Regions from separate parts of the Paenibacillus urinalis genome, predicted to be linked through region 1. Evidence: riboswitches for the same ligand, from Rfam matches in the RefSeq annotation. Region 1 holds a riboswitch; each other region holds the start of a gene.
The links. A riboswitch is a leader RNA that binds a small molecule or an ion and turns the genes downstream of it on or off. The one in region 1 is predicted to bind cyclic di-AMP.
Positions count from the first base shown of each region.

Region 1 (3,278 bases):
GGAAGAAGTCCTGCCTATTTTAGAATAAACCGCCTGACTCATTCATAATCCAGCCGCTTGAATGCAGAAAAACTGCACCCCAGCTGTTAGTTTGTCCTAACGATTGGAGTGCAGTTCCTACACCACAGCCATTTCATCTGTAATAATCAGGGTCTGATATTATGTTTATAGCAGCAGTGCCGTCAGTGCATTTAGATCATTCACTGTATAGTCCGGCGTATCCTGAGCACCAGTGGAAGGCTGATAACGCCCGTACCCCTGCATAATTCGAATCGTAAGCATTCCAAGCGATTTGGCTGGGATAATGTCATTATCAATACGATCTCCGATCATAATGGACTCCGAGGGCTCCGCTCCGGCTGTTTTCAGCGCATATTGGTATAAGCGCACATCCGGTTTGGACATGCCTTGTTCAGCAGAACAAGCGATAACATCCACAAATGAACGAAGTCCATATTTCACCAGACGCTCTTCCGTACCCGGACTTTGATTAGCCACGATACCGATTCTGTAGCGCTCACCCAGCTGCTCAAGAACAGTCCGAGCTTCGGCATACGGCTCTTCGAGCTCCTTTTGAAACTTAAGCCTAGTCTTGATATACGCTCTGTCCTCCTCCGAAGGCACAAGCTCCGAAATCGCGTACTGCATGGGAGAAGCGATGTAATTGGAATAGCTCTGAATAAATTTGCTGCGTACGTCCTCCATTGTAATGTTATACCCGAGTCCATTTGCTTCTCTCACAAATTGGCCGATAATGTGATCAACGGGAACCCATTCATTTACGAGTGTATCTCCTATATCAAAAAAGAGCCATTTCACATGATCAAACTTCCCCATAATGCCATTCTCTACCTTTCCATCTGTAAATATAGAAAAAGAGACCCATGCTTATATCACGAGTCTCACATGCTATGTTTCCTTTAACTCCAGTATATCAATCCTGCATCTAATTACGCAAACTGTATAGTAAGCACCTACACTAGCCATTAGCCGCAGTCTCCTGCTTCTATCGCTGTGTGCGTGCAGATCAATTAATTAACAGCAGCCCGTTCTCCATTTAACAGAAATCCTACTTCGCCCTTGATTGTAAAAATAACGTGGTCTGCGCCCATACCGCGGTATACTCCGCGAGGATGATTCAGCTGTGTAATAATGGTAATCGGCTTACGTGTCCAGGGTCTGCATATTTGCAAAAACCGGCAGGTCAGATTCAAGCTGTTCTCAAAAATAAAAATACGTCCTACCGCCGCATTAGGCAGCAGCCATTTACTTGTAAACGCCGTATCCATACGTATAATGTGCTCTACTCCAAGCCGTTTGACCTGCTTCTCTTCCTGTGCACTGTTCGTCAGTACAGCAAAAGAAAGCTTCTTGTACATTAATAATCGAATAAAATTTCTGGCCGCTTCATTTGGTGCCGTAACTAAAATAACTTCATCACTCATTACAATCATTTCCTCCCTGTTATAGAAAAAGACAACAAAAAAAGAACACCGACGATCAAAGGCATGCCCGGTGCTCTCCCACCTATATCTCAGAACATGGCAAAACATGACCTGTTACATAGGCACTACTCGGCTTGCTGCCTCTCCCTTTGTTACGCTTACGAGGTTAGCTGTCGGATTCGGACAAGAGAGATTGCCCTATTCATGACAATAGCCATGAAATTCACCCCATGGATCAATGCATCCACATCTGGGTCCCCCGCTTTTTGGATCAACAAAAATTCAGCGCATAAATAAAACCACAGAGGATTAAACCTCTGTGGCTGATCGCTCACAAGATTTATCATTCCTCTCTCAAACGTTAGCACAGAAGATAACTAAAGAATGTTCACGATAAGGAAGTGAAGGAAGCGTATTGCATATCTTCCACATCTCTAGTGTAACTCTGTACAGCTTACGAGGTTAGCTGTCGGATTCGGACGGTGAGAGTCGTCCTATCTGTTCCTCATGATTCCATATGACATTTCATATGAATCTTCGGATCAGAATTCACCCCATGCATCGTGTATCATTCGGCTCTCACACCGAATCAAGCACGCTGCCTTACTGTGGTTCCCCCGCTCTCCGCCATATTAGGCAGAAATTAAGCGACTTATAGCAATGAGAAATTACTCAAATATAAGGTTTTCGGTTGCTCAAGATTTACGATATGAATCATACACCCGTTGAAAATCGATGTAAAGCTCCTTCAGGGGCTCATTACGACGATTTAGCGCTGTTTTGGGATAGAATAAGAATAAAATATTCCCCTCTGTGCATTCAGCTTATCTGTTCTCAGTTTATCTCGTTTTCTCGCTTATTTCAAATGACCAAATTTGCCTTCGACAGTAGATCCACTCTTTACAGAAGCTTTGTTTGACTTTCTCCATATATTGTTTAAAATTAAATTGTTATCAATACGAATCAATTTCATAATACCTTTAGCTGCTTCAATCAAGAGTATATAAGTTTCAATAGAAGGGATGGATGAAGGCATGTCGATTTATCAATACCAAGTGAACACACTCAAAGGCCAGAAGTTAAGTATGGAGGAGTACAAAGGAAAAGTACTCTTGATCGTAAATACAGCGAGCAAGTGCGGACTAACCCCTCAATACAAAGGACTGCAGGAGCTATATGACAAATTCAATGACCAATCCTTTGAAATTCTCGGTTTCCCCAGCAACCAATTTGCCGAACAAGAACCGGGCTCAAATGATGAAATCGCAGAGTTCTGCCAAATGAACTATGGTGTGAGCTTCCCGATGTTTGAGAAGATTAAAGTCAATGGAGATGAGGCACATCCGCTGTTCAAGCACTTAAAGGACAGTGCACCAGGTATACTTGGCTCGAAGGCGATTAAGTGGAATTTCACCAAGTTTCTTATCGATCAGAACGGAAATATTGTAAAAAGATACAGTCCGCAAACGACACCGGACAAGATTGAAGCGGATATCGCCAAGCTGTTAAAATGAGAATTTTGCAGGATACCCCTGTTGACGCCTCACCTACATTGAGCGAAAAAAAAGAGCTTGAAGCAATTGCTTCAAGCTCTTTCGTATGATGCGGTCGAGAGGACTCGAACCTCCACGGGTATACACCCACTACCCCCTCAAGATAGCGTGTCTGCCATTCCACCACGACCGCGCATCTTGTTCAGCATTTTCGTGCCAACAAAATATATTATACACACCTATTGATCATAAGTAAAGTAATTATTTTGAATTTTATTAATTGACCTTCAAAGGAGAACAATATGTAAACTATATGTTATTATAAGTTACATTAAAATCA
Region 1 is NZ_CP118108.1:1,353,930-1,357,207, reverse strand. Features, by position in the region: gene PUW25_RS06060 (serine hydrolase domain-containing protein) at 1-28, shown strand, start outside; gene PUW25_RS06055 (HAD family hydrolase) at 166-837, opposite strand; gene PUW25_RS06050 (hypothetical protein) at 1,032-1,445, opposite strand; cyclic di-AMP (ydaO/yuaA leader) riboswitch at 1,586-1,743, opposite strand; cyclic di-AMP (ydaO/yuaA leader) riboswitch at 1,882-2,105, opposite strand; gene PUW25_RS06045 (glutathione peroxidase) at 2,480-2,959, shown strand; tRNA gene PUW25_RS06040 (tRNA-Leu) at 3,049-3,131, opposite strand.

Region 2 (3,278 bases), 1.3 Mb from region 1:
GAGGGCTGGGAATACGAAGAGGGGCGCTGGATTGTCCGTAAATTCACGTTTACCAGCTTCATGAAGGGGATTGCCTTTGTTGATGAAGTCGGATTAATATCCGAGGCATTCAATCATCACCCTTTTATCACCATCGATCATAAAGTGGTCACACTGCGGCTCACTTCATGGGATGATGGAGGAATAACAGCGATCGATATTAAAGAAGCACAACAATATAATGAAGCTTACGATAGAATGATGCAAAATTAAGCTGCAATAGGAATTAACAAAACACGCCTGCAGGAGTATGTTCTGACGACAGATACAGACTCTTGCAGGCGTGTTTTATTTAAGTTATACGATTCTACTTCTTCTCGGCCAGCCACAAAGCAAGGTTGGCAATCTCTTCTTCCGTGAGTTGACCTTCAAACGCCGGCATCCCGCCGCTTGTGCCTTCACTAATAATCTGGTACAGCTTATTGGCATCATGTTCTGCACCAATGGTTTGCAATGACGGCCCCATACCGCCTTCCAGTTGATTACCGTGACAAGTAATACAGCTTGCCTTCGCCTTCTCCTCAGCAGCAGCAGCGTCTAGTGTTACCTCAGGCATTGCCGGAGGCTGTTCCTCTTCAGCCACATGTTCTCTTCCTGGAACCGTAAACATTAACACGAGGGCAAAAGCGCAAGCGAAGAAAAATAACCCACTCATGATCCATTTCTTCATTCGTTGTGTCCTCCTACTATGTACAATCCTTCATTTATTATAAAGGATCATGAACCTGCTTCATAGTATTTTATGGTAAATATTTAAACAAAAGTTAGGAGAGACAATCATGTCTATTTGAGCTTTGTTCCGGTATACACCATACAGAAGAACAGCTTAGGACCCTCTGGCGTAAGACGCTCATAGGTATCATGAATAGCAAATCCCGCTTTCTCATAAGTGCGGATCGCTCTTTTATTCCAGGTGAGAACTTCAAGATCAATCTCATTCTGCGGCTGCCGGGCAGCAGCTTCTTGTACAATGGAGCTTACGAAGGGGGCTCCGAGCCCCTGCCCGCACAGATCAGGTCTCAGACCGAGACCAAGCCGGGTCACACCGGCTAGAGGAAATAATTGTGCGAACCCGTATAGCTCACCGGTATCATTTACAATGGATAAATATTGTGTGCCTCGGAGCTTAGGGTCGCCGAATTCAATCTCAAGTGCCTTCATTTGCTCCCAGGGCAGCCAGCCATATATGTTATAAGGAGGTTCGTACTGCCAAGTGCAGATCTCAGCTGCATGCTCTTCACTCATAGAAAGGGCATGAAAGGTCGTGCCTTTCTGCGTCATGTCATCGTCTCCTTTGATTCCTCATCAAATAGTCCTCCCTAATATAATATAAAAAGCCCGAAGATGGATTACTATTTAGTAATCTAATCTTCGGGCTATAAAGTTCGTTCCAGCACAATGTTGCTTAATCTAATGCAGCAGTTTCGTATTCTTCCGTACTCATGATACGTTTTGCACCAACGTAACGTTTTTCATAGTAGCTCTCGTCCAGCTTGCTGATAATAACTCCTTTGGAGGAGGAAGCATGTGCAAATTTACCGTCACCTACGAAGATGCCGACATGGGATACACCATTTCCGCTTGTGTTAAAAAATACAAGGTCGCCAGGTCTCATCTCAGAACGGGATACAGACTTGCCCATTTTGTATTGAGAACCAGATTGATGAGGCAGATCGATGCCGAGTTTATCAAATACATACATGGTAAAACCAGAGCAATCAAATCCGTTTAAAGTCGTACCGCCATATTTATATTCGGTTCCCTTAGCGTTATCAATGACCTTGTCCATTTTGGAATCGGCGAATGCACTTCCTGTTCCGATGGAGAATGCAATAGCAAGACTCAGTGCTGCAGCAGTTAGTGACTTTTTCAAGAAAAAATAATCCCCTTCCAATGCCTGCGAGGTTAGCTTAAGGATTCGGTAGAAGGTTCCCCTATGATCACTTACGTTGCGAGATCAATTCACCCATAAAAGTGGTTCCCCCGCTTCCCAGATGCCAGGAATTTGGCTGTTCTAATGATGTGCACCTGTGAAAGTCGCTCACTCTTGTAAGACTATGTACTTAGTTAGTTAGTAAAAGTTACAACAATTATTACAAAGTTGTTACTAGAAGTTCTGGGCCTATTGTAACAGAGATTGTGTAAATTTGGCAATCGTTTTTTGATAAAATATTACAAAAAACAAGCCTCACTCTAGGAAAAGAGCGAGACTTGTAAACTATTTTGACGTTAAGCAGTCGGACTTAATTTCTACTATGAAAGCGTTATATTCGCGCTGGAGCGATATTATTTGAGACAATAAATTCAGGCCTCTTCGCTGTTGGATCGCCAAATGCTGAATTGCGAACTAATCTTCCATACATTGATCAGTGATCGAACGAGATGGTAAGACTGCTGGAGAATGAGGGCTAATAGTCCTGTCCATATGAGAGATACGGCCGTGAAAGCACTGAACAGCAGAATAGCAAGCGTACTAAGTGTCAGGGCAACTCCAGTGACAGGAAGTGCATGACGGAGGCAGATCCATACGGCGCCAAGGCTGCTTCGACTACCTGTCAGTCCAAACTGGACATATAGGAGCAGCTGCTTGATGATGTAGGCATAAACGATCCATAAGATGACGTAAGGAGCCGCCTGCAGAAGAAGATTCTGGTTGTAGACGGCATTCATGAGAATGGGGAGCACCTTTGGAAGGATCCAGTAGGCAGGCAGCAGCAGCAAGATGATCTCAACGAGATAGAGTAGAGATGTCTTTTTCCAGTGCTTAAGTGTCCCTCGAAAAAAGGAGAAGCTTTTGGTGCTTGCGTCTTCATGAAGGCTGTGAAACAGACCCGCCCGAATCAGTGGAGTAATGAGCATCCTTAAAATAAACATGAGGACAAGCAGCCATACATATTCATGGACTGTGGAGCTGGTGCTCAAGCTGATCTGCCCCTCTAACCAGAACAAGATCTGGCTGAGCTCATGAGGAGGGGGATCCGGATAGCGCATAAGCAAGGGAATGACCGCAGAGGATACAATCTTGTACAGAAGCACACCCCATAGCAGCTGGTACAGAAACAAGAATATAACGATTAGAAAATGACGCTTCACCAATTTAAAACCTTCGGAGAGATAAAATTTCATCAACTATACACCTCACCATGACAGACTTCCGAGCAAGAGCTCCAACACTTTGGTAATACTGATATTAAACCGGGTCTCCAACACTTCATCTCCTTCAGCTTTTAAGTAGTTGT
Region 2 is NZ_CP118108.1:102,444-105,721, forward strand. Features, by position in the region: gene PUW25_RS00475 (4a-hydroxytetrahydrobiopterin dehydratase) at 1-252, shown strand, start outside; gene PUW25_RS00480 (c-type cytochrome) at 347-709, opposite strand; gene PUW25_RS00485 (GNAT family N-acetyltransferase) at 823-1,320, opposite strand; gene PUW25_RS00490 (C40 family peptidase) at 1,445-1,912, opposite strand; cyclic di-AMP (ydaO/yuaA leader) riboswitch at 1,919-2,060, opposite strand; gene PUW25_RS00495 (hypothetical protein) at 2,344-3,165, opposite strand; gene PUW25_RS00500 (M1 family metallopeptidase) at 3,178-3,278, opposite strand, start outside.
Region 2: linked by a shared signal. The riboswitch ahead of PUW25_RS00490 (C40 family peptidase) and the one ahead of PUW25_RS06050 (hypothetical protein) in region 1 are both predicted to bind cyclic di-AMP.

Region 3 (3,278 bases), 910 kb from region 1:
CAGACCATGGTATCCGGGATTCGATATCGTGTCCGCATTGGTGAACAGTGCCAAAGCTGTAGGAGCCAGAATAAGCAGCGGCTGAATCAGCAGGCTGATTGCAATCAGCTTAATCTCTTTGCCTTCCAGCTTCTTGCCGAGAAATTCCGGAGTGCGTCCCACCATCAGACCGGATAAAAAGACAGCAATGAGTGCGTACATGAGCACATTCAGGAAGCCGGCTCCCATACCGCCGAACACCGTGTTCAGCATCATATTAGCCAAAGTGACAAGACCGCCAAGCGGTGTCAGCGTATCATGCATCGTGTTAACTGCTCCTGTCTCGGAAGCGGTCGTTACGACCGAATACAGAGATGACAAGGCCACACCGAAGCGGGCTTCCTTCCCCTCCATACTGCCGCCTTCCTGCTGAACTCCTACAGCCTCCATCGCAGGGTTACCGTTCGTTTCAGCACCAAGTGATACCCCCATCAGCACGAGAAACATGATCGCCATCGAGACGAACAGGACACGCCCTTGCTTCTTGTTCCCCACCATCTTGCCATATGCGAAGGGCAGGGAGACCGGGAACAGAAGCATCAGCACCATCTGCAGCAGGTTCGTGAATCCATTAGGATTCTCAAACGGATGAGCCGAGTTTACTCCGAAAAATCCACCGCCGTTATTCCCCACCTGTTTAATGGACAGGAAGGAACCTACTGGACCTCTCGCAATTTCCTGAACACCACCCTCAAGCGTCGTTACGGCTGCTGTTGCTTTTAACGTCTGTGGAACACCAGCAGCAATAAACAGAATAGCGGAGACAATAGCGACAGGAAGCAATACCCTTGTTATACTTCGCACGACATCTACGAAGAAGTTACCGAGCGGCTTGCCTGTAAGTCCTCTAATAAATGCGATCGCCACCGCAAAGGCCGAGGCCGGAGCAGTAAACATCATGAACACAATGGCGATCATCTGTGATAAATAGCTGAGACCAGATTCCCCGCTGTAATGCTGCAGATTCGTATTGGTCATGAAGCTAATCGACGTATTAAAAGCAAGCGTCGGCTCCATACCTGCTACACCGCTTGGATTCAGCGGCAGATGGGCCTGTATCCGAAAGATCAGATAGACGAGTACAATCATGACCGTGTTACTGATGACAAAGGAAGCTGCGTACTGCTTCCAGGTTTGATTCGTCTCCTTGATGCCGCTGACAGCATAGAGGGGTCTCTCTATCCATTTGAACCACGGATCGATCCGGGTTGGTTCATAACGGAATGCACTTGCAATATATAGACCTGCAGGGCGAGCCAGCAGGAGCACGACCGCGAGGGTCACACAGATGGATATAACGGTTAACATATCGACTTATCAGCCTCCTGTTAGTGAATGTCGTTTATTCATTGTTAAATGAATCTAGTTCTTTGTTCTGTCTCAAAATTTCTCTGGGTTAAGCAGTGCGTAGACCAAATAAATGAATACAGCAGCTGCAATAGCAAGCAGCACCCACATCATTTTTGTTCACTCCCTTCCGAGGTGATTAAGTCTGAGCCTTTGATAACTCCGATTGAAATAAGCGTCAACAAGCTGATCAATACGATCATGATAAAATCCAGCATTGGTTTAGCACCTCCCGATTCCGGTTTAGAGTAAGAAAGAGCAGTCGCTGCCGCGGCTGTAGATGACATGTGTTGCACCAAGCCCTCTGTAGATGAGCCGCGGCTTGCTTCGCTCTGTAATGACATAGATTGGCTTACAGGTCCATGACCGGCAGACTTGGATGTACTTACAGCACACGGGCAGACTCTCCTCGAACAGAAATACGTGACCTACGTGGAAATCAGGGGGCTCAGGTGCCTGTTCGAAAGAATCCACTTGAATGACCGGTTCCACATAGAGCCTTTGCATTTCTTTACGCTCATGCTCAGAGCTGACCAAGATGGCAAACGGCAAACCCTTCATGAGCAGGGTCTTTATAAAGGATCTGCCCGGCTTACCCCCAGCTGCAACAATTATGACGTCATCGTCATCAACGGACATTTGTGCATTCCCCTCCTGTTTCTCCCTTCATCCGGCAATAAAAAGAAGCCGAGCAAGAGAAATCTCTCTCGCGCAGCTTCTTATTCGTAGGCAGGCGGGAACAAGCCGCTGCCACTTAAGAGCTCGGATATAAGAAAGTCTCTCTAGATACGCTGACGAGGTTAGCTGTCGGATTCGGGCGTGAGAGTCGCCCTACCTGTACTAAGCACATATGGTGTGCTCTTCAGGATTCACCCCTCGAAGCCTGCATAGCAAACCTCACTGGTTCCCCCGCTCCTTTTCATTCATCAAAGGATTAAGCGGTATGAAATTGTATGGCGAAAGCTTTTATGCCAAGAATCATAATCCTGACCGAATGTGCTGTAAAGAAAGTCCGCTCCTCATATAAGACGAATTTCGAATCATTGACTTCGCATAGCGGATTGTTATCTTTATTTTCCTCTTCGTTCCTCTCTCTAACTCCACTTTCCTTGCTTTTTGCGCAAGAAGCTGACAACGATAGATATAGGTCCGATCGGTCGAGATTGGCCCTTAATTAACCGCTTACTTTCATCCATTTCGTCCGATTTGCTGAAAAACCGGTTTTTTTAGAACAAGGATCATTTTACTCGTCTGTGACATTTGCTATATGATGATCAACATAATAATGAGGATGATTAATGGAGGATGAATACTCGTGGCACTCGCCTATATGGGGAATAATTCAGTACCTGCTTATACAACGGATGCGATCAGCTCGATGGAAATCATACGCTATGATTCACGCCGGCTTCCTTATTTGACAGAGGAGAAATATCATTACTGCGGATTGTTTAAAATAACCTGCGGGACAGCACACGGCTTTGCTGAATTTGAGCTGCCACAGGAGAGTGCTCCCGGGGATCTGATTCCATGGATCTCTGTGTTTGCCATCCTGAAGGAGCTGACCGTGGAGCAGGCCAAGCTCTGCGTTGCAGATCATGAACAGGAATGGGGAATGGAACGAACCCGAATAGCCGAGGAAGCACTCGCAGATCTGCAAATGATGCAGGACGCGGATGAAGAGCTGCATCCTGTTATCAGTTCCAGACTGCTCGTTCGTTCTTTTTTGATGGAGTATGGGCTGACGTATTATTCCTTCTAAGTTCCTGGTCGTCAAGATTTACTCCAATACTAAACGTAAAAAGGACACGCTTCTGCGTGTCCTTAAATTTGACTTGTAAATCTGTGTGCAGACGCCTTACCGGCGGCTCCTTGCCAATACGCTGTATTAC
Region 3 is NZ_CP118108.1:443,256-446,533, reverse strand. Features, by position in the region: gene kdpA (potassium-transporting ATPase subunit KdpA) at 1-1,347, opposite strand, end outside; gene kdpF (K(+)-transporting ATPase subunit F) at 1,420-1,497, opposite strand; gene PUW25_RS02065 (hypothetical protein) at 1,630-2,025, opposite strand; cyclic di-AMP (ydaO/yuaA leader) riboswitch at 2,160-2,337, opposite strand; gene PUW25_RS02060 (hypothetical protein) at 2,702-3,148, shown strand; gene PUW25_RS02055 (NAD(P)H-hydrate dehydratase) at 3,275-3,278, opposite strand, start outside.
Region 3: linked by a shared signal. The riboswitch ahead of PUW25_RS02065 (hypothetical protein) and the one ahead of PUW25_RS06050 (hypothetical protein) in region 1 are both predicted to bind cyclic di-AMP.